DNA from 3 places in the Peribacillus sp. QJM3NY_7 genome. Region 1 is predicted to be linked to each of the others. Evidence: riboswitches for the same ligand, from Rfam matches in the RefSeq annotation. Region 1 holds a riboswitch; each other region holds the start of a gene.

Region 1 (7,682 bases):
TTGGTGCAGTGCATGACAAAATCGATAACGAAGGCAGCCTTATACATGAGCCGACTGTCCAGTTTATCGATACGGTCGTCGATAATTTCATTAGCTGGTATAATCATCATACCCGTTAATGCTTTACACAAGAATCCCAGCAGGCTTGATCCTGCTGGGATTCTTGTTGCATCATAAAAGAGGAATTAAACAAAACTCATCCTCTACCCGCTTGGAATGAAGGGTATTTTGTCATTCCTCCGTCAGCGAATAGAGTGATGCCCGTTACATAACTGGACTCTGAAGATGCCAGCCATGCAGCAACCGCGGCAATTTCTTCAGGCTTTCCGATATAACCCATCGGAATCATGCTTTCAAGGTCCTTTTTCTTTTCGGGGTCTTCAAGCTTGTCGACATTTATTGGCGTGGCGATGGCTCCGGGACCAATGCTGTTCACGCGGATCCCTTTTGGTGCATATTCAAGAGCCAGGGTTTCCGTAAGCAGCTTCACCCCGCCCTTGCTAGCTGCATAGTGAACGAATAAAGGCCAGGGAATCATCTCATGTACACTGGACATGTTAATTACATTCCCTTTAATATCGTTCTCGACAAAATACTTGATAGCTTCGCGGCAGCCTAAGAAATTCCCCGTTAAGTTAGTATCGATTACCCTATTCCAGTCGCTTAACGGCATCTCGTGAGATGGAACCGGATTTTCAATCCCTGCATTATTGATGAATATATCAAGTTTCCCGAAATTCTTTATCGCTGATTGAACAAGGTTAATAACATCTTCTTCAACGGTGACATCGCCTTTTACTGCAATGGCTTCCCCGCCATTTGTTTTGATTTCTTCCATTACACTATCCGCTTCCTCTGATTTAGTGCGATAATTAACAACGACCTTTGCCTTTTCCTTAGCAAAGCGAATGGCCATCGCTTTTCCTAAACCAGTGGATGATCCGGTTATGACAACGACCTTACCTTCTAAATCTGTATACATGTAATCACCCTCCAATTAACTTTTTGCCAATCCCAGCATAATCCCAGCTATGATGATCAAGATAATCCCAATTACTATTCCAATTAGTTGGCGCTTCGTTTTCTTTTCACGTAAAATGAAGATCCCGCCAAGGGTTGAGATGACTATGCCCATCTGCGAAAGTGAAAAACTAGTGGCCACTCCCACACGTGGCTGGGAAATGAATAAAAACATGTTCCCTGCAGCCCATATCAATCCCGGAATGATATTACGAATCGTATATTTGTTAAACGGTTTATGCTTAAAAGTCAATAACAGACCGCCTATCACCATCCCGATCGCTTGAGGGAACAATGCTGACCATCCATCAACATCAAAAAGACGGGCCACGACCACATAAACCAAATAACCGAATGTCGAGATGAGGAGAATAACAATTCCTTTCTTCAAGTTTCCCGATTTGCCCTCTTTCGATTCTTTATCTTCCAATGAGGTCAAGACGATTCCTATAATAATGAAAACTAATGCCAAGACGCCTAAAATGATTGCTTTCATTGTAGACCATTCATGAAAAACGATGACCCCGAATAAAGTGGTTGAAATGAGCTGCAATCCTGTTGAAATCGGCATTGTTTTAGAAACTCCCATTAAATCAATGCTCTTAAGCTGATTAGCTTGTCCAACGGCCCAAAACAATCCAGATACGACTCCGACACCAAACACCAAAAGTGACAGCTTAATATCGGCAAAAATATAAACACCAATTGAAAAAATCAAGGCGCCAATCGTTGTACCTAGTGTTTGACTATAGGGTCCACCCCCGAGTTTCACATTAAATAAAACGATGCTTCCCCAGAATAATGCCGGCAAGAGAGCTAATAATATATCCATTTACAACCCCCATATATGTAAGTTCAAAATTAAGCAGGAAATTTCATTTTGTCTTCTTAATATGTTCGCATTATTTGAATTGACCCTTGGTAATTTTATGAAGTGTTTCCCCTAAAGTAGTGTTCAACACAAAAAGGGCTGCAGACTCAGCCCTTTTTAATGATACTGATTGATGCTAGCCACCATTTTGATGAGTTGCATGTCCATTTCCGAATCATCATCGACTTTGAAATAATGACTTTCCCAAACAGCCGTCGTTCGGATAATGAAGATGGGGAAAGTTTATATTAACATTAATTAAAACTTTAAAAGAGGAAGTATCCCCACATCTTACTGCAAATCCTTTTTATCGTGCGGGCTTCATAGTTACTGTAAATTAATGAGCTGGTAATGAATGTTCATACTCAATATCGGCAGCGTAAGTTACTGCTGACTTTTTTATAAAGATTAGAAAAAAAGCAAACCTTATGTAGGTCTGCTTCTTTTCTTAGATATGGAACTTACTTCTTTAAATGATATGGCACTGTCGCAACAACCACATTTCTTCTATAAAGCAAGTAGGCCTTAATCAGTAAACTTGATTGGTTATGAAGTATATTGTGCCAGCCCTTCTTCGGAATGAATTGGGGGATGATCACCGTAACTTTATAGTTGGATTCACTAGCCTTATGTTCTACTGTATCCACAAATTTAGTTAGTGGCTGAATGATACTTCTGTAATACGAATTCAGTGTAACGAGCCTTACATCCGGCTGCCATTTTTTCCATTTTTCTTCGAATTTCTTTTCATCTTCTCTTTCAAAAGCGACATAAACGGCAATGACCTGATGTGCAGATAGAGATTTTGCATAATTTAAAGAGTTCTCAACCACATGAGTTATACCCGCAACAGGTACAATGATGATATTTCCTTCGATTGGTAAGATCGGCTCACATGTTGTAATCCTTAGTTGGTCTCCAACTGCTTCATAATGCTTTCTAATTCGATGAAAAATTAAAATGATGATAGGTAAAAAAATCAAAACAGGCCAAACCTGAATAAATTTGGTTAAAAAGAATATCATCGTGACGATAAAGCTAATTATGGCACCAATTGAATTAATGGTTAATTTCATCATCCAGCCTTTTGGCTTTTCGCGAATCCATTTAACAATCATCCCGGTCTGGGATAACGTAAATGGGATGAATACACCAACCGCATAAAGCGGAATGAGATTTTCCGTATGTCCTTCAACTGCGACTATCAAGATGATGGATGCAAGTCCAAGTATGATAATTCCATTGGAATACCCTAAACGGTCCCCTCTTATCGTAAACGCCCTTGGTATGAATTTATCCTTCGCCAGATTTACCGCAAGCAAAGGGAAAGCCGAATATCCAGTATTTGCCGCAAGTATCAAGATCAATGCAGTTGTACCTTGAATGAAGAAATACATGAAATTCCGTCCAAAGATCTCTTCAGCAATCTGGGAGACGACCGTTACCTCTGCGCTAGGAACAATGCTTAAATAATAGGCTAAGTATACGATTCCCGAAAACAAAACAGCTAGTAAGGAACCCATCGCTATTAATGTTTTCGCAGCATTATTCGGTGCTGGATCTTTAAAGTTCGGGATTGCATTGGAAATCGCTTCGACTCCTGTCAATGCGGAGCTTCCTGATGCAAATGCTCTTAGCAGTATAAATAAACTGATGCCGGCTACCGGAGTACCGATTGACGCATGCAATTCCGGTGAGACTCCTCCTGTCAGAATCTTGTAAATCCCAACCCCAATCAAGATGAACAAGGCTAAAACGAATAGGTACACCGGATAGGCCAAGACAGATGCCGATTCCGTAACCCCCCTAAGGTTCAAGATAGTAAGTAGGATGACGAAAATAATGGCTATGAGGACATTATAATCATGCAGGCCGGGAAAAGCGGACGTGATGGCATCCGTACCAGCGGATACACTTACCGCGACAGTTAATATATAATCGACCAATAAGGATCCTCCAGCTATCAACCCTGGGTTGACACCTAAATTGTTTTTTGAAACCACATAGGCTCCCCCGCCATGTGGATAAGCGAAAATGATTTGTCTGTAGGACAAAATTAAAGCGGTTAACAGGATCAATACTCCAATCGCGATAGGGATTGAATACCAGAATGCCGCAGCACCGACCGTGATCAGGACAATCAATATTTGCTCCGGCCCATATGCAACCGAAGACAATGCATCTGAAGATAATATCGCCAACGCCTTTGTTTTGTTAAGCTTTTGTTCACCAAGTGCATTTGATTTTAAAGGTCTCCCGATCAAGAACCTCTTTATAGAAGATAACATCAAGAATTCACCACCATGTAATTTATAAGTTTATGTTTCCCAGCTGTCGCAAAAAAACGAGACGAAACACAAAAATGCCTACAAGTCATAGCTAAATAGACCTGTAGACATCAATTTTTTTTGTCTAACAAGCTCCACCTTCCTTCTCATATAACGCTTACGAGGTTAGCTGTCGGATTCGGACCTAAGAGTAGCCCTACCTTTTAAAGGATTCACCCCTTGGATTGTTAAAGACAATCCCAATAACGGGTCCCCCGCACCATAAGGTTTAAGCGATTTAGAAATATGAAACTGTTGATTATCATACTCCCGTGAAATGGAAAAGTAAATGAAAATTTTGCACAGAAATAGAATTATTATTTATAAGCGAGGTTTTATTCTTGACTTATATAACAAAAGTCATGCAAACACATGATTCGATGGTAGGAAAGGAGGAAAGTAAACGTCTGAAAGGAAGATATTCAAGAAGACAATGAACAAAAGATAGATTCCCCAAAAGGAAAAATGAAGTAACGTGATGGATTAAGTAAAACAGATCTGCCCCAGCTTGGATAGTCATAAAATCAGAATTTCGCTTTCCGATTCCATTTTTAATTCCCTTCCTTTCGGGGGCATTATTCCACTGATCTATGCTATTTAGTTCCTTCCTTCTTGAATTGGCCTCAAATTGCTTTTTTTAAAGACAAAGTATTTCTGGCCAAGATAGTTAAGCACTGTATAAAAGATTGTTCCTATCAGAACAGCCAAATTTTGTTGTATGGATAAATGAACGGTTCCTTCCAGTGATTCTGCAATGGCTTGGCCTATAGAATAAGCGGCGGAATAACAAATCAGGATGACGCAAAAGAAACGGGCAACTCCTCGCCGCCATTCTATATCGCTTTTAAAGGTAAAAGTCCTGTTCAAAAGAAAACTCGTCACAGCTCCCGTACCATTGCCGATAAAGGTGGAGATCCAGTAAGATAATTCAAGAGCATTCATGAGAAAAAGCATGATGGTAAGTCCAACCGCTGTATTGACTATTCCAACCAATAAAAAGCGGATAAAGGAGTTAGTTTGTTTTAGATAGTTTTTCAATACTGTTCCGTTCATTTTCTAATTGCTCCCGTTTTTTAAAATCGAGCGGATTAAATAGATCAAGATCAACAATATATTTAGGCCGGCGTTTGGATTCATTATAGATTTTTCCGATATACTCCCCAATCAACCCTACAGCAATCAACTGTAGTCCACCGATCAACCATATGGAGGTGATCAATGAGGTCCAGCCAGTTTCGGTCTGCCCATAAAATTTCAACCATAAAAAGTAAGACCCAAAGAGTAAGCTAATGAAAAAGGAAAGACATCCTATCCATAATACAAGCCGGATCGGTGTAACTGAAAAGGAAGTAATGCCATCAAGTGCAAAAGCAACCATCTTCTTAAATGGATATTTCGTTTCCCCGGCCAATCTTTCTTTACGGTCATAATAAACAGAGTCCGTCTTAAACCCAATGAGCGGTACAATCCCCCGTAAAAAAAGATTCGTTTCATCAAAGCGTTCCAACTCCATGATCGCCCTTTTGCTCATTAGCCGGAAATCGGCATGATTATAGACAAGGTTAACCCCCATCTTGTTCATCAATTTATAAAAACCTGTTGCAGATGTTCGTTTAAAGAATGAATCAAGGTCCCTTTTCTGGCGGACACCATATACGATTTCACATCCTTCATTGAATTTACGAATGAATTCCGGGATGACTTGAATATCATCCTGTAAATCTGCATCAATGGAAATCACACAATCTGAGGCTTCCTTGGCTGTAAACAACCCAGCCAGAAGTGCATTTTGATGTCCAGCATTCCGGGAAAGCTTTAGCCCGCGAACATATTCATTATTAATCGTTTCTTTGTAAATGATCCTCCAAGTTTGATCCTTGCTCCCATCATCGACAAACAAAATTTTACTTTGACCGGAAACAACGTTTTCATCGACCAACCCCCTCATCAATCCACAAAGCTGCGAAATGGTTTCCTGCAAAACGCTTTCTTCGTTATAACAAGGTACAACAATCGTTACAATCGGTGAATTCATTCTATTCCCCCCTTTTCACATGACTCTGTATAAATGAATTTTCCATACGCTTCCTTTTTTCGTGAAAACCCTATCCAGCACCAATCCGTTTTCCTTCGCGTTGTTGATTGGGATGGCAGAAAATATATACGTTCCGCCTAATCCTTTAAACGCATCCATGTTGAGGTCCAAATTTTCCAGCTCTTTCTTCGAGCCTTTCTTGAACATATAATGCTTCCCAAGCTCATCGGTAAATAGGTAACAACGTCCTCCCCATTCATCAAAATAGATTCTGATGTTTTTATTCTTAGCCAATTCGTTTTCAATTATTTGACGAAATTGATGTTTGTAAGAAAGCGGATAAAAATTGTTATAGCTATCGAGCGTGTAAAATCCATTATATTGAGCGATTGCGGGATGCAGCCCAATGCTGGCAACACGATATTCTTCTTGTGGACGGTCAATATGATCTTTTATTTCCTGAAAAAGGCTTTCTGAATAGAACTCTTTAAAAGTTGGCTTTTTATTGTGGCTGATTTCCTCATTGAAACCGATTAAAATCAGTATTTGAACGGCGATGAAAATAGAAAGGGTTTTCTTAGCATAGTCGCTGTATTCCCAAATGATTTTTATCGCAAGGGCAAACCCCAAGTAAATGATCATCGGCCTTAAAAAGTGAAATCTGGCAAAGTTAAAAGTATCCAGGGTGTGAAACCTTTCCGTTAAAGGAAGCCAGCCTTTATAAAACCAAAATGCGTACCACGCAGAGAGCATGAAATTCAAGCCGAATAAAAAAACATATACCTTTTCCTGTCTCCACAATTTTTTTGTCAGAATAATATAAAGGGCAAAGACTGTAATCGGCAGGATGATAAGCGCATGTACAGTCATGACATGCGTATGTCCAAGAACGAAATTTTTGAAAGTAAGCTTAATGACCCAATCGAGCGGCAGCCTTGCGTGAAAATATTCATCTCTGCTGTTTGGCTCCGAATCAAAAATGAATGAAGCGACCAAACGATACTCCACCAAACCAAAAATGACGGTCATATAAACGATCGAAAGAAGAAACGTTATATTCCATCCTTTTCCCCTGATTACATCCGTTAGCCAAAGAAAGCCCATTGCAACAAGGAAAAAGAAAAAGCCAAGCACGATGCTTGAATAAAGCGGTAAAAGTGTAAGGACCAAATAATTCTTCCAAGAATGATCCTTGCTGCGGATATTCAAAAAAGCCCAAAGGGCTAAAGGCATCCCAAGTGTACTGAGCATTCCCGATGGCCAAAATGGGGTAAGGGCAAAGGCTAAGGATGTTCCAACCCTAATCCAACCTGATTGTCTTCCTGTAACCAAATGTTCCTTCAATAAGATATACATACCAAAGAATGCAATAAACCTTGTTAATGCCTGGCTTATTGCATATGCGACCATTGTTGGAAAAAGAGCATGA
Region 2 (7,682 bases), 690 kb from region 1:
AACTGACTAATTCGACTCCTGGCAAATTTGTTACTTTTAGCTCAATCTGGTCTGTGAGCTTATCTGCTACTTCTTCAGGTGCAGCTCCAGGATAAACAGTGGAGATGCTTATTAAAGGAGTGGAGATGCTTGGTATGGTTTCTTGTTTCATGTTTAAACCGGAGTATAAACCAGCTGCAACGATGATGATGGTAAGCAACCAGATTGCCAATTTATTCTTTAATGAAAATTTAATTATTGAATTCAAGCTTGTACCCTCCATACATAAAATTGTGACCAGCCGGTCACAAACTCAAATATATAGTATATGGATTATGATTGCAATAGATAATATCCGTTAGTGCTAACGTTGTGATTTCAAGGGTTTTGGGATACAATTTGGAAGATATGACCCATTGGTCACCGGTGGACAATTTTAAGAGATAGGATGAATTTGATGAAAGAAAAAAATAAGATGATCATAGATAAGTCTGTGGAGCTTTTCGCGGAGAAAGGCTATCATGCAACTTCGGTTCAGGAAATTGTTGAAAAATGCGGGATAGCAAAAGGGTCCTTTTATAATTATTTTAAATCGAAGGAGGAATTACTAGTCTCCATTTTTAAATTTTATTATGAAGCGTTGACAGACTCATTACTTGATCTTGAACTGGATGCTTCATTGTCCAGTAAAGACAAATTCATGAGGCAGATCACTGTTCACATTGAGCATATGACGGGAAATACCAACTTGATTCAAATGATGATGCAGGAACAAATGGTTCATATCAGCAAGGAACTAGATGGATTTTTACATTATATCCATGAAGAGGGCTTGATTTGGTTCAAGCGTAAAATCATTGAGTTATACCCGGGACTTTCATCTGATCTTCTGCCCGATTGCACCATTATTTTAGATTCGCTTTTCAAAGGCTATATCGGAATATTGATCAGGAAACAAAATGCTTTCGATGTAGAATTGTTACCTAGCTTCATATTGAACCTTATGGATTCCATTGTCGCAAGTCTGGAGAACATGGAAGATCCATTATTGAAACAATTTCCCCTACCAGGTTGCTCGATGCGGGATATGAGCCCAAAAGAAGAAATCCATTCGATTATCGCCAGGATGCTGGAAGTGGAAACACGTAAAGAAGAGGGAATGGAGACACGTAAAATTACGGAAGCCTTAAAGGCACTCCAGGAAGAATTTTCAAAAGTTAGGCCAAGCTCAATCATCTTGGAAAGCCTTTTGTTATTTTTGGAAAAAAATGAAAAAAGGAGCCCCTTGTGTTCAAAGCTTATCTTATTGATGAAGGATTATTTGCTGAATATATGAAGGCTTTACTGAAAGGGGCGAAAGCCTCTTTTTCATTTAAATTTTTAATGAGATTTAAAAACGGAGATTTAGGGAAAAGTAAAAAGTGATGGGAAGAAGACAATTCTTTCAATAATATGGGGGCTAGAATCATGCGATGGAAAAAGGGAATGCTGATTTATAATAAAAATGCAGGGAATGATAAACTCGAAAGGAATCTAGGAGGGTGTCTTCCGGTATTAGCTCCACATATTGATGAGTTTCTCATTCTACAAACAAAGCAAAAAGGCGATGCATGCCGTTATTGTTTGGAATATGGTGAAGAAATGGATGTAGTTTTCGTATTGGGAGGAGATGGAACGGTACATGAGTGTGTAAATGGCCTTTCACCCCTTCAGAGGCGGCCGTTGTTTGGGATTTTACCTGGAGGGACTTGCAATGACTTCTCCAGGACATTAAAGATTCCTCAAAATGTTCGTCAAGCTGCGGAAGCATTAGTAAACGGCAAGGTTCGTCCAATTGATATTGGTAAGTCCAATAACGATTATTTTTCCAATTTCTGGGGAGTTGGGCTTATTTCAGATGCTTCAAATAATATTGATGAGCAGGAAAAAAGCAGGTTCGGAAAGATAGGATATTTATTAAGCGCTGTAAGGACGATTGGTGAGAATGCTCCCTTTCCCTATAAAGTGGAATATGATGGGAATTTCATTGAAGGGGAAGCAGTTATGATTTTGGTCTTGAATGGTTGTTTTATCGGCACTAATTTATTGCCCTTTCCCATGATTAGACCAGACGATGGGCTCTTTGGCGTTGCCATCTTGGAAAATGCAAACCTTGGTGCATTTTTAGAAATAATAGCGATGAAACGTTCATGGACTCAAAATATGAGTTCTGACTCTGGGGTGACTTATTTACAAGCTGGTACCTTGACTATTGAATCCAAGAGGCCGCTTGATGTGGATATGGATGGAGAGAACTATAGGCAAACTCCTTCACGCATTAAAGTCCTTGCCCACCATTTGTCGGTATTAAAACCAAATTAGTATGGGGATTCTATTTAAAAGGAAAGGCTTATGTGTTTTTTTTGTATATTCATTCCTTATTTCTGCAATTGTTTCCAAAATAGGATAAAATGTATGATGATATATCATTTTTTGCAGGAGGACCAATTATGGTGTACCAGGTCGGATTGTTAAAGGGCATTTTACAGCCTTATCGGAGTCGTTATCAGCTGCAAAGTGCAGAGGCAGTCACAAAGTTTGGATTGAAATTAATATTTATATATTTTCTTAGTCTTATAGTATTCGCCGTTGGGGGATATTTTGGGATTGGTTCAGAATCATTTTCCAAAGAAATCACGAAGATGAGCGCCAATGAATTTGAAGCAGCAAAGTTGCTGATTTTGAGCGGCAATATAATAACAGGAATAATCCACCCTTCCATATACATATTTTTAGCAGCTCTATTCTTTTGGATCGTTACTGATATCCCCTATATAAAATTAGTTATCGTTCAAATGATTCTTTTTGGCCTGCAATTAGTGGAAAAAATATTATTGATTCCCTTATTCGTTTTAATGGATATAGGCAGCGATGCCAATCCTTTTTCTTTGGGGATCATCAGTCAGTATTTTCTCAGAAGCGATTATTTCATTCACTTTTTCAGTGAAATTACCATTTTTCAATTTCTCATTATTGCTCTGCAATATTTTTATTTAAAGGAATTTACAGAACGTAATAATTATTTGGTCCTTTTAATGATTGTTCTATTCTATTTGGCCACATGGTTTGTTAAAGCCTTTTTAGGATACATCCAAGTAGGCGTATTTGTATAAAGCGGGTGAAATGAATGAGCGGTAACTGGAAAATAGCGGCGGTCTCCGTTGCGTCGATAGTGTTAATAACCGTTAACTTATACCTTATTGAAAAAAAGGAAAGCAAAGTGGAACGGACGGTTTTCGTTGAAAACTGGACTAAGGTAAAAAAAGATACAATTACGGATACTATTCAAACAAATGGGGTAATTAAACCAGTAGAAGAGTATGATATCTATTTTGATGCCAAGAAAAATGATTTTAAGAAATTCCTTGTAAAAGAAGGCGATTCGATTACGGCTGGCTCCTCGTTGTTTGAGTATAAGGCGACCGAACTTGATGCGCTTAAAGTGAGTTTGGAAGCGGAGAAAACGGCAGCTGAGGGGGAAAGGGCAGGGATTGAGGAATACATAGGGGAATTGAGGTCTTATCAGGGGACCGTGAACAGTGAACCTGAAGCGGCAATTGATGAATCGGTGGAAAAAAACTTGAATATTGATATAACGACAAGCACTTCAGACCTTATTAAAAGTAACATTGAGCAAGAAATGTACAAGCAGGAACTAGAAAAAAACAGGTTGGATGAAAAAGTGAAAATGCTTGACGTTCAATTAAGTTCGATTGAGGAGCAGTCCAGTGCAATTGTGACGACGAGCGAGGCTGATGGTGTCGTTAAAAAAATCAATAAAAACCTTGATAATCCCATTATATCCATCGTTTCGACAAATATGGCAATTGAAGGGTATTTCTCCGGGGAGGAAATGAAAAAGGCTGAAGTGGGCATGACTATAAAAGCAAGTTCCTCTGATTCAAAAAAGGCATTGAAAGGGACGATAGGCCGTATCCATTCCTATCCCGCTGAAGAGCCATCATTAAAAAAAGATAACAGATTTCCATTTCAGGCTTTAATCGAACCGGAAGGCGAAGAAACGGAAACGGAACCTCTGTTGGTGGGATCGAAAGTGAATCTTACTGTAATAACCAATGAGAAAGCCGGTGTACCCTCCATACCGATAGAGGCGGTACAATACCAAAAGCATCCTTATATTTACAAGTTGACGAATAAAGGCCATGTGGATAAACATTACATTACAAAAGGTCTTAAGGCTGAAGGAAAGCAGGAAATCATAAAGGGACCGTCGGTAGGTGACGTCATCCTGCTGAAGCCGAATGTGGCCGTGAAGAACCATTCTGATTTTATTACTCCGATTCAATTTGAAAAAGTGAAAGTTGCAACTTATAAAAAATTCACCTCTAGGGAAAAAGTAAGATACCTGTTACTTGGCATTTTGGAAAAATAACCATTCCTTCAACAAGAGAGGTGATGTCAAATTATTTATTAATTATATCAATATAACTTATTTGATTAAAAATCAGGAAGAGTAATTATAGATAGAATAGCTAATAATACAGAATATTCAGACATATTTAAAGACCTTTTTCTAGAACGGATGCGAATAAATATTTACAGATTATCATTTTTAGTATAATATTTTATTATAAGTTAACTCGCTTAATCTTATTCCAAGAACGGGGGACCCATTTTTGTGGATTTTATCCGCTAGGGGTGAATTCAGAAATGAAAGGGCTTTTTGTGTTTCCAATCCTAACCCGACAGCTAACCTCGTCAGCGTCTTCAAGGGAACATGTGTGAATATTCACGCCTATAAGAAATCGACACATGAAGTGTCTTTTTTTTCGGCGTAAAGACAGAGTTTTTCAAAAAAGAAAAATTACTTTCTTTTATTAGTATCTTGTTTCCCTTACCGAGACAAAAATGTTTTTGCATCAAAGACTTTATGGAAGGTGAGGAAAGTAAATGAAGAAATTCAAATTAAGTTTAGCTAGCCAAATTTTCATTGGTTTAATTTTAGGGATTATCGTTGGTGCCATTTTTTATGGTAATGAGACGGCCCAAAACTTTTTACAGCCATTCGGAGACATTTTCCTACGAATGATTAAAATGATTGTAGTGCCGATCATCGTTTCAAGCCTTATCGTTGCAGTTGCTGGTGTAGGCGATTTGAAAGCGGTAGGTAAGCTAGGTGCTAAATCATTATCATACTTTGTAGTGGTAACTATGATAGCGATTGCTGTTGGTTTAATTTCAGCGAATATCATCCAGCCTGGTGCTGGTGTGAATATGGATAAGCTGGAACAAACTGATATTTCCACATATGTGGATACAGCAGAAACTAAGCAGCATGAATCGTTTGTAGATACACTCGTTCACATTGTACCATCCAATCCAGTTCAAGCTATGGTACAAGGCGATATGCTAGCGATCATTTTCTTCTCCGTGTTGTTTGGGCTTAGTATTGCAGCCATCGGTGAAAAGGGTAAACCAGTATTCCGCTTCTTCCAAGGTACAGCTGAAGGAATGTTCTACCTAACAAACATGGTCATGAAATTCGCTCCTATCGGTGTATTTGCACTAATCGGTGTGACGATCTCCAAGTTCGGTTTGGAATCTTTAATTCCGCTAGGGAAGTTAGCGCTTTCTGTATACGGAACAATGATTTTCTTTGTAATAGTCATTCTTGGTCTTATTGCGAAATTTGTCGGATTCAATATCTTTACGCTGATTAAACTTCTAAAAGAAGAATTGATTCTTGCTTTCTCTACTGCAAGTTCAGAAGCGGTTCTTCCGAAACTCATGGAAAAAATGGAGAAAGCGGGATGTCCAAAACATATTGCTACATTTGTTATTCCGACTGGATACTCCTTTAACCTTGATGGTTCTACATTATACCAAGCGTTAGCAGCTATCTTCATCGCTCAAATGTACGGAATCGATTTAAGCGCGTATGAGCAAATTACGCTGATGCTAGTGTTAATGATCACGTCCAAGGGAATTGCGGGTGTACCGGGTGTATCTTTCGTAGTTCTTTTAGCGACATTGGGAACTGTCGGTATTCCTATTGAAGGTCTAGCATTTATTGCCGGTATCGACCGTATTCTTGATATGGGACGTACAGTGGTAAACGTTATCGGTAATTCACTTGCGGCAATCGTCATCTCTAAATGGGAAGGTCAATTCAACCCTCCTTCCAAAAAAGAGTTAGAGCAAGTTTCTTAATATAAAAAATCCAGAGTGAAATGTCACTCTGGATTTTTTTATTGAATGAAAAAGCGCTTCCTTAATTTTTCTAGTTGACTGTAAACTCTGCTTCCTTCAGATACTCAAGCACTTCAAGTTGAATTGTTTTATGGAGGAAACTACCTTCTTGACGCGTCTTCCCGGATGTCAAAATACCCCCAAATTCATAAAGCCTTTCATCTTGTTTACCCCAAAACCAAATCATTTCCTCTCGGCCCAGAAGGTCATGTGTTGTGAAATGAAACTACCTTCCGGCTTTAAAATACGGTTGATTTGTTTTCAAAAGCTAATGTCGGTCATTTTGAGTTGGGGAAGCATCAGCAAAAAGGGAAGTGGCCCTATATTTTTTCCTATTGGTTAATATGGATTTTGATTCATGTTATTTACCTGATGCAGATGATGATGATTAATATTGGGGTTATATAACTTACGTGAAACTCCAAAAGTTTGATAAAATAACATTATTGATTGAGAGCTCGGAGGGGGTCAGGTTATGAAGAATGAAAGTAATGATATCTTATACATGTATATGCAGGCTTCCGAACGGTTTGTCCTTTTTAATGGACTCAATTTTCGTGAATTCGTCAATTCGCTTCCGTATACCTTGGATTCGATCTTATTATTGAAACATCAATTCGATGGTGGGGAATACAATTTGAATGTCCTGCTTGAGAGCGCTTCATCTGAAGCTATTGCGAAGCTCGTTAAAGAAAATGTCCGGACATATGGAGATTTCTGTTGGATCGATTTTGAAGAAGCGGAAGGGCTGGATGAATTGGATGGAAGGGAAATAGCGGAACTTTTATATTTAGGACACGCTAAAACCCATCTGGATCCCCCGTTTTTCCGTAAATTGAATAACCAATATGTGTACCTTGCCCAGGATGATGGCTGGTTCAATAAAATTTATTTTCGTTCTCTTTCGACATATTATATGATGTTAGGAAGGCTGATTCCGCTAAAGCTGGAGCCGTTAAAAGTAGAGAGGACGTGGCTTGGAATCAGAAAGAAAAAAGAGCTGACGGCGATTCCTGCAGAAATCATCGTTTCCTTGGCTCATATTCTGGCAGAGGGGCTCGTTTTTTCCTTTCGGGATGTTAAGTATACTAGAACGAAAATTGAGATACCGGCATGGGTCGTAGGGGATTATTTAAACATGGATGAAATGCATGATTCCTTTTTGGATAGAGATAGTAAGGAGCCCGATGCATTTATTATTTTCAATCGAAAAGAGAAGATTTGGGAAAGCGTTATTAGAAATACACCATCCTCCTGATTTTATTTGAAGTCTTTGAACTTTTTAGGTGTAAGACTTACCGTCTCATGCATAAAAGATAAGAGAGGGAAACGTAGAGGTGTTCACAGGATGTGGCGGTTTTATTCTGTGTTCTGCAAATAGTAATCATTGGAAAAGCCTCAATGATGGAAGTTTCGCTTTATCCCGCATTAACAGGCTGTAAGGAAGCCTGATG
Region 3 (7,682 bases), 1.7 Mb from region 1:
CACCAGATAGAGCTGAGTTTTGCTTTTTGGAAGCTAAACCGGATACGCTGTAAAGAGCATGTAATATTTGACATGCATGTATAAAACCCATGTCTTCACTAACATGGTTAATGAGCTGATCATCGGGTTATTGAGTAAGAACGGATCATACCATCAGAAGGCAGTTTACATGCATCATTGATTCCTTTAAATTCTAGTGAGCAATATATAACAACAAGGTCCAATGGTGTCTGAACGTCATATGTAACGCATTTTTGATGCACCTGTTACATAGGCACTGGGCGAAATCAGTATAATTAAATCGTGGGATAAAATGGAAGAGGTGATGGTTTTGTCGGAGACGATTACAACCTATGAAGATCTATTGAACATGCTGGACTCATTATTGCGTGAACCAACTGGATTCTGGAATGGTTTTTATGAAGATCGCACAAAAGGGGTTCCCTTTTTCGAAAATTTCCCAGATGAGAATTTGGTTTCATATTTTGATGGTGGGTTAATTGGGCCAGGGAAGGTTCTTGAGCTTGGATGCGGACCTGGCAGAAATGCCATTTACCTTGCTCAAAAGGGCTGTTCCGTTGATGCGGTGGACCTTTCGAAGGAAGCCGTTGAATGGGGAAAAGAACGGGCAGGAGATAAAAATGTCCAAGTGAACTTCATTCAAGGGAATATATTTGATTTGGATATTGCAAAAGGACAATATGACTTCGTATATGATTCAGGTTGTTTTCACCATATTGCTCCACATCGAAGGATGAATTATTTGGAGATGGTGAAAAAGGTGTTAAGGCCTAAGGGGTTCTATTCGATTACTTGTTTTGTCGAAGGCGGCATATTGGGTGGTGCCGATATTTCAGATTGGGAAGTATATAGGCAAAGAAGCCTTAATGGCGGTTTAGGTTTTACTGAAGAAAAACTCAGAATGATCTTCAAGGAATTCGAAGTGGTGGAAATACGGAAAATGAGGAAAATGGAACAATCGGATGAAACCTTTGGGGTGCAAGGTTTATGGACGGCTTTATTTATGAAGTGAGAAGGAGAAATGGTTTTAAACCGAAGGATCTGGGATCAGGTCCTTTTTTGCGTGGAAATTGTTAACAAAAAATAAAAATGGTAAACTATAACAACACTATAAAGTTTTAGAAACGGGTATTTACCAGAATGATAGATGAAGGCTTTTGCTGATCTTTTTTTAAAAAACATGGTTTCAAAAACAGCTGGGAAGGTAAATGGAAAGAGGGGGCCATCAGGAATCAGAGAGCTTAAGGTTTTAAGTATGGAAGAGGTTGTCTTTGATGCTTGCTGTTTTGATAAATTAGATTTATCGATTGCTTTTTATAAAAAACTAAATAGGAGGAGTTTATGCACGTAAATAAAGAATTATATGCCTTTTTATTGGGTGTGGCAGCACAATTGACTGAGGATTGGTACGCATCCTTGAATAAAAGTGATAGTACTGGTGTATATAGCTCAACCGATCCCAAAGTGATTAAAAAACTTAAGCAGCAAAATAATGAATTCCATTTACGTTTCTTTCAGGTTTTTGATACAGAGGAGAGGGAATTCTTTAAGCAGCTTGGTGATTGGATTGAAGCGATCGGTCAGGATCAGCAGCATTTAAACACACCCATCTATTTTATATTGAGGGAGTTTTTCCGTACGCAAGAGCAATACCTGGGTTATATTGACCGGTTTGTGAAATTACATGGAGATCAATATACACAGGAGGAAATAAACTCCTGGTATCGGATTGTGGTGAAGGTGTTCAGTGAAGTGATGGAGAGGTTTACGGAAGCGAATCATAGGTATGCCAATAAAATCATGAAAGCCCAACAGGCAACGATCGATGAATTGAGCACACCCATCATTTCCCTTAAAGATAACACGGCATTGCTTCCCCTGATAGGCGATATTGACACGACGAGGGGCATGTCCTTGCTTGAAAACACCTTACAAAAGTGCGCTGAAAAAAATGTCACCAGGCTTTTCATTGACCTATCCGGCGTTCATTCAATAGATAGCGGATCCGCACACCAGCTGTCTCAATTGATTGAATCCTTGCATTTGATCGGAATTCAAACAACCCTTTCAGGACTTCGGCCGGAAATAGCCATGACTGCCGTTAAGCTTCAACTGCCTTTTGATAAAGTGACAATAAAGTCCACTCTTGCCCAAGCGATCAGTACGATAAAATAATACATACATACCCAGGGCTCGGGGATGTTCGTTATAAGTTTCATCGAGAAGGCCTCCATATGGCGGTCTTCTCGTATGTATTAGCCTTCAAAAGGAGCAAGAGCCGGAACCTGCCGGATTTTATTCAATATTGGCAAAGACGGCTAGATCTTCTTTATTGCCAACCACTAAAAGCATATCTTTTTCATGGATATCCTGATCCGGTGACGGTGCTATGATGATTTCTCCATTACTCACGATGGCAATGACGCTGATATTATATTTTGCCCGTAAATCAAGCTCCCTGAGGCTTTTTCCCTTCATGCTCATGGGGAGGATGATTTCCTCGATATTGTATTCTTTAGAAAGCTCGATATAGTTCAGCATGTTAGGGGAAAGGAGCTGGTTCGCGACCCGTTCCCCCATATCCCTCTCAGGATAGATGACCCAGTCGGCACCGACTTTTGTGAGCACCTGACCGTGATTTTTATTAAGTGCTTTGGCAATGACTTTTTTGATCCCAAGCTCTTTTAAAAGCAAGGTAGTTAAAATGCTCGATTGCATGTCATTTCCGATGGCTACGATGACACAATCGAAATTACGGATTCCGATTGCTTTCAATGTCTCTTCTTCGGTCGTATCCGCCATGACGGCATGGGTAACGTTCAGTTCCGCATTTTCGACTCTTTCCTCGTTCACATCAATACCCAAGACCTCTTGGCCTGCCGTATATAATCTATGGGCCACACTGGTTCCGAATCTGCCTAAACCTATCACGGCGTATTGTCGTTTTCCCATCTTTTACACTCCTTCATTCATTATTAACCAATCATGATTTTCCCTTTTGGACGTCGGAACGGATCTGGCTTGCGCCTCATGGCGATAGCAAAGGCCAAAGTCAAAGGACCGACACGGCCTGCAAACATCGTGAAAATGATGAGCATCCGGCCAACCGGTGATAATTCCGGGGTCAAACCCATTGAAAGTCCCACGGTGGCGAATGCTGAAGTGGCTTCGAACAAAATCATCAAGAAATCAGTTCCGCTTTCAGTGATGGTCAGCAGAATGGAGATGATGGAAACCATGAATACACCAATGAACGTAACGGATAATGCTTTAAAGATCGTTTCACTCACGATGCGGTGACGGAACAAGACCACATCACCCTTACCTTTGATCTGTGACCAAACCGTTCCTACAAGCGTGGCCAATGTCGTCGTTTTAATCCCGCCGCCAGTCGATCCGGGTGATGCCCCAACGAACATCAAGAAAATGATGAGCAGTAATGCAGGCTGTGTTAAATCAGGGATATTCAGCGTGTTGGAGCCTGCCGTCCTTGGTGATACCGATTGAAATAAGGACGACAGCATTTTACCCATGAAAGATAAAGGCTGCAATGTCTTGGCATTGCCGTATTCGAATAAAAAGATTAAAATCGCGCCGGCAATCGTAAGGGTCACGCTAGTCGTCAGAACGATCTTCGTATGTACGGATAAACGATGTGCATTCCGATATTCGTATAGTTCATTCATCACGATAAAGCCTATCCCGCCAACCGTGATGAGGAAGGCGACGGTAAGGGTTACGAATGGATCCGATGCATATGGGGTCAAACTCCTGAATTCCCCCATTAAATCAAAGCCGGCATTATTGAAATTCGAGACGGAATGAAAAACCCCGTAATAGATCGCTTTGCCGGTTGGCATGTCAAAAGAAAAGCGAATCGATAAGATAAGGGCACCCACACCCTCAATGATGGCCGTGAAAATTAAAAGCCGTTTCACTAATCTGACTACACCCGCCATGGATAGATTATTTAAGGACTCCTGCAAGAGTAACCTGCCTTTTAAGGAAATCTTTTTGCCTAGAAGGAAAAAGAAAAACGTCGCAAATGACATGAACCCTAAGCCGCCTATCTGAATCAGTGTTAAGATGACCAACTCACCAAAAGTGGTGAAGGTCGATCCCGTGTCCACTACGACCAGCCCTGTTACACATGTAGCGGAAGTCGAGGTGAATAAAGCATCCAGAAAAGAAAGACCATGGCCATTTTCTGTGGAAACCGGCAGGGTCAATAAATAGGCCCCGATAAGTATCAGGATGGCAAAGCCGAGTACAAGTATTTTTGGCGGATCCAATAAATTTTTTGTCATTCTCAAATGATCATCCCTACTGTATGACTTTTAATCAACAATCTGCTTTTCGAATCTTTTTAAAAGCATAATAAAAAGACCTGCGAAAACATCGAATAGCTGTATTGCCACAAAAAGCGTGCAAAAAAAGCTCCCGAAATAGGCGGTCTTATGACCTCCTTCGCTTTAGCCGACGAAGTTAGCTGACGGGTAGGATGGCGAAAGAGCTGATCTCATCCCTTCTGCAAGGCAGAATTAACCCCAAATGATTGGGTCCTCCGTACTCATTTACCATGAGTTTTGGCCGAAATGCATTAAATTGATAAACGTATTCTACTCCCATCATTTAGCAGTTGTAAACCCCTAAATCGGAAAAATATATTTCTTTAACAAAACTGAAAATTTACGTTTTATTTACATTAAAAAAACGTATTGACAAATATTAGTTAGCACATTATGATAGGTTCGATTAATCCAATTATGATAACCGGCATCGATGTACTTTATTCAATAATTTCAAGCAGAACATGCTATTGCCAATCAAAATTTGTAATAGATATATTATATTTCTTTTGTAAAAGATAAAGAAAAAAGCAGTACATTATTAGTTAAATTCAATACATTTTATTAAAAAGGCGGGCAATTATGGAGAAGACGTTCAATAGATATGTTATCAATGCTACAGGCAAGGGTGGCCAAACATATTTAACACAATGCCAGGATAAAGATGCACTAAGGAAATGGATAGCCGATCATGAGGATCAAATCATCATGAATGAATTAAGGATAACGGATAAGAAAAAGAATCCGTTTTTAAAACTGTTTTCCCCAAGGTAAATCAACTGATTCCAACATTCATAGCGGTATTCAATTATTGTAATCCCTGTGTTCTATCCAGGAACGGTGAGCGAAAAATCCATATCTTGTTTTGCTTTTAAACTCATTATATTTAATGAGTTTTTTTGCGTTATTTACAGTATCGAACTATTAATGTTAAAATTTAGTAATTAATAATGTGGACGTAGAGAAGAGAAAAGTAAAATGAAATGAAATGACCACTTTCCGAGAGCAATCGAGGATTGTTGGGTATGTATGGGGGGCATCGCAAATTGGTCGCGTTCCTTGGGGACGGGGTTTTTTATTGTACGGTCAAAGGGGGAGAAGCGATGACATTAAGAAATGCATTAGTATCCTGGAAATACCCTTCCATTCTTTTGTGTGGAATAGGTATCTCCAACTAAAATCGTTCATTGGATGAATGTGCGCAATTGGCTGATGAAGTTCAAGATTTGAAAATGGATTTTCGCCATTTCTTCCGCCGTTTGTTCCTCACAGTTCTCCAGCCACTCAGTAATCACCCCTAAAATCGCCGATGTCAGGAAGGCGTGCATATACATGCGGAATGCTTCATCTTTAGCTGCAGGATGCAGGCTGATCAAACGCTCCAACAGTACTTCACCGAAAACCCGTTTTATTTTTTTCGCAAAAGAAGGGTCTCCCTGATCACCAAGAATGGCCCTTAATGCGTGAGCATGTTCACTGATGAATTGAAAAATCGCTATGAAAGGCGGATAAAGTTGCTGTTGATTAAGAGCCAAAAAAGCCTCTTTAGGCAAAATGGCAGTAATGCGGGTTTGAAGTTCATGTAACAATTCCTGCTGTAAGTGATCCATCAATTCATATTTATCTGTGTAGTGCAAATAGAATGTGCCCCGATTAATATTGGCGCGCTCTGCAATTTTCTTCACGGATACATGTGAGAACCCCTCTGCTTCGATAAGTGCAATAAAATGATGTTGTATCTGTTTTTTCGTCTTTTGTACCATATCCTCATGAATCGATGCCATGGAATGTCTCCTTCACTAAACATTTTTCCAAATGTGTTGATTGTATTAGACCGAATGCTACCTTAGAATGATGATACACTCAACACCGTGTTAATTAAAGAGGGAGGATGTGTGTGCAATGAAAAAGGCGATTTCCATTGATGGAATTGCTAAGGGTTTCAAGCAGAAGAAGGTCATTCAGCCAATGAGCCTGGATATTGAAAAAAGCGGAATTTTTGGTTTGCTAGGTCCATCCGGATGCGGAAAGACGACCTTGATTAAAATGATTGTCGGATTGATTAAACCCGATACGGGTAAAGTCACGGTTCTGGATCATGAAGTGCCAAATGAAGCCCTGTTAATGGATGTCGGCTATATGGCACAGTCCGATGCTTTATATACAGAATTGACGGGAGCTGAAAACCTCGAATTTTTTGCGAAGCTATACCGTTTTTCGAAAAAGGAACGAAGGGAACGCATTCAATATGCAGCTGAAATCGTACAGCTGACGAATGATTTGAACGTTCGGGTTGCCCATTATTCAGGGGGAATGAAACGCCGTCTTTCACTTGCGGTTGCACTCATCCAAAATCCGGAGATTCTCATATTGGATGAACCGACAGTAGGAATAGACCCTTTGCTGAAACAATCGATTTGGGAGGAACTTGAACGTTTAAGAAATGAAGATGATAAGACGATCATCATCACGACGCATGTGATGGATGAAGCGGAACGATGCGATAAACTGGCGATGCTGCGTGAAGGTGAAATCATCGCGGCAGGAACCCCTGCAGCTTTAAAAACTCAATTTGCCGCGGAAACGCTTGATGATGTTTTTTTAAGGATTGGAGGCGGCCTAAAATGAGAATTGCCTCTCTTGTTACTCGCATTACCCAGCAGATGCGCCGGGATCGAAGGACGCTCGCTTTATTTTTCCTGGCTCCATTGCTCATTTTAACGCTCATGTATTTTATTTTCGATACAGAGGCAAGTGATTTGAAAATCGTTGTTACAGGCAGTGATGAAACGATCGTTAAAGCATTGAAACAAGTGGATTTTCAAGTCACGGCTTCTGAGGAATTCTCTCAGGAAAAGATGATTGAAAAGGATACGGATGGCTGGCTGCATGTTGAAAATGGCAAAATGAAACTCACACTTTTGAACGACGAACCGACCCGGGCAAAGGCCGTTCAAATGCAAATGATGCAAGGCTTGCAAGGGAATGAAAAAAAAACTCCTTCAATTGAGGAGAAATATGTTTACGGAGATGCCAACACAAAGGGTTTTGATACCTTCAGTCCGATGCTCGTCAGCTTTTTCGTTTTCTTCTTTGTATTTTTAATAGCGGGGATCGCGCTTTTGAAGGAGCGTACAAGTGGTACGTTGGAACGGCTGCTTGCCACACCGATTAAAAGATACGAAATCGTAGCGGGCTATGTGATCGGATATGGCTTATTTGCTCTAATTCAAACCATAATTGTCGTGCTATATGCTGTCAATGTATTGGATATCGTCCTTGTTGGCTCCATTTGGCTCGTTTTACTGACGA

What was found. Region 1 has a riboswitch for cyclic di-AMP ahead of AC0VX1_RS04530 (APC family permease). Riboswitches for the same ligand answer to the same signal wherever they lie in the genome.
Region 2: another riboswitch for cyclic di-AMP. It lies ahead of AC0VX1_RS01410 (cation:dicarboxylate symporter family transporter); the one in region 1 lies ahead of AC0VX1_RS04530 (APC family permease).
Region 3: another riboswitch for cyclic di-AMP. It lies ahead of AC0VX1_RS23095 (TrkH family potassium uptake protein); the one in region 1 lies ahead of AC0VX1_RS04530 (APC family permease).

Annotation. Positions count from the first base shown of each region.
Region 1 is NZ_CM149663.1:949,296-956,977, reverse strand. It holds gene AC0VX1_RS04545 (NADPH-dependent FMN reductase) at 1-119, shown strand, start outside; gene AC0VX1_RS04540 (glucose 1-dehydrogenase) at 197-982, opposite strand; gene AC0VX1_RS04535 (RhaT/GlcU family sugar-proton symporter) at 998-1,852, opposite strand; gene AC0VX1_RS04530 (APC family permease) at 2,353-4,179, opposite strand; cyclic di-AMP (ydaO/yuaA leader) riboswitch at 4,318-4,464, opposite strand; gene AC0VX1_RS04525 (GtrA family protein) at 4,816-5,271, opposite strand; gene AC0VX1_RS04520 (glycosyltransferase family 2 protein) at 5,231-6,253, opposite strand; gene AC0VX1_RS04515 (DUF6044 family protein) at 6,269-7,682, opposite strand, start outside.
Region 2 is NZ_CM149663.1:262,605-270,286, forward strand. It holds gene AC0VX1_RS01385 (efflux RND transporter permease subunit) at 1-247, opposite strand, end outside; gene AC0VX1_RS01390 (TetR/AcrR family transcriptional regulator) at 437-1,315, shown strand; gene AC0VX1_RS01395 (YegS/Rv2252/BmrU family lipid kinase) at 1,447-2,340, shown strand; gene AC0VX1_RS01400 (hypothetical protein) at 2,469-3,131, shown strand; gene AC0VX1_RS01405 (efflux RND transporter periplasmic adaptor subunit) at 3,146-4,411, shown strand; cyclic di-AMP (ydaO/yuaA leader) riboswitch at 4,611-4,758, shown strand; gene AC0VX1_RS01410 (cation:dicarboxylate symporter family transporter) at 4,930-6,189, shown strand; gene AC0VX1_RS01415 (hypothetical protein) at 6,704-7,486, shown strand.
Region 3 is NZ_CM149663.1:4,793,747-4,801,428, reverse strand. It holds gene AC0VX1_RS23115 (class I SAM-dependent methyltransferase) at 332-1,033, shown strand; gene AC0VX1_RS23110 (hypothetical protein) at 1,169-1,372, shown strand; gene AC0VX1_RS23105 (STAS domain-containing protein) at 1,363-2,196, shown strand; gene AC0VX1_RS23100 (potassium channel family protein) at 2,317-2,973, opposite strand; gene AC0VX1_RS23095 (TrkH family potassium uptake protein) at 2,997-4,328, opposite strand; cyclic di-AMP (ydaO/yuaA leader) riboswitch at 4,481-4,623, opposite strand; gene AC0VX1_RS23090 (hypothetical protein) at 4,953-5,144, shown strand; gene AC0VX1_RS23085 (TetR/AcrR family transcriptional regulator) at 5,555-6,154, opposite strand; gene AC0VX1_RS23080 (ABC transporter ATP-binding protein) at 6,273-6,998, shown strand; gene AC0VX1_RS23075 (ABC transporter permease) at 6,995-7,682, shown strand, end outside.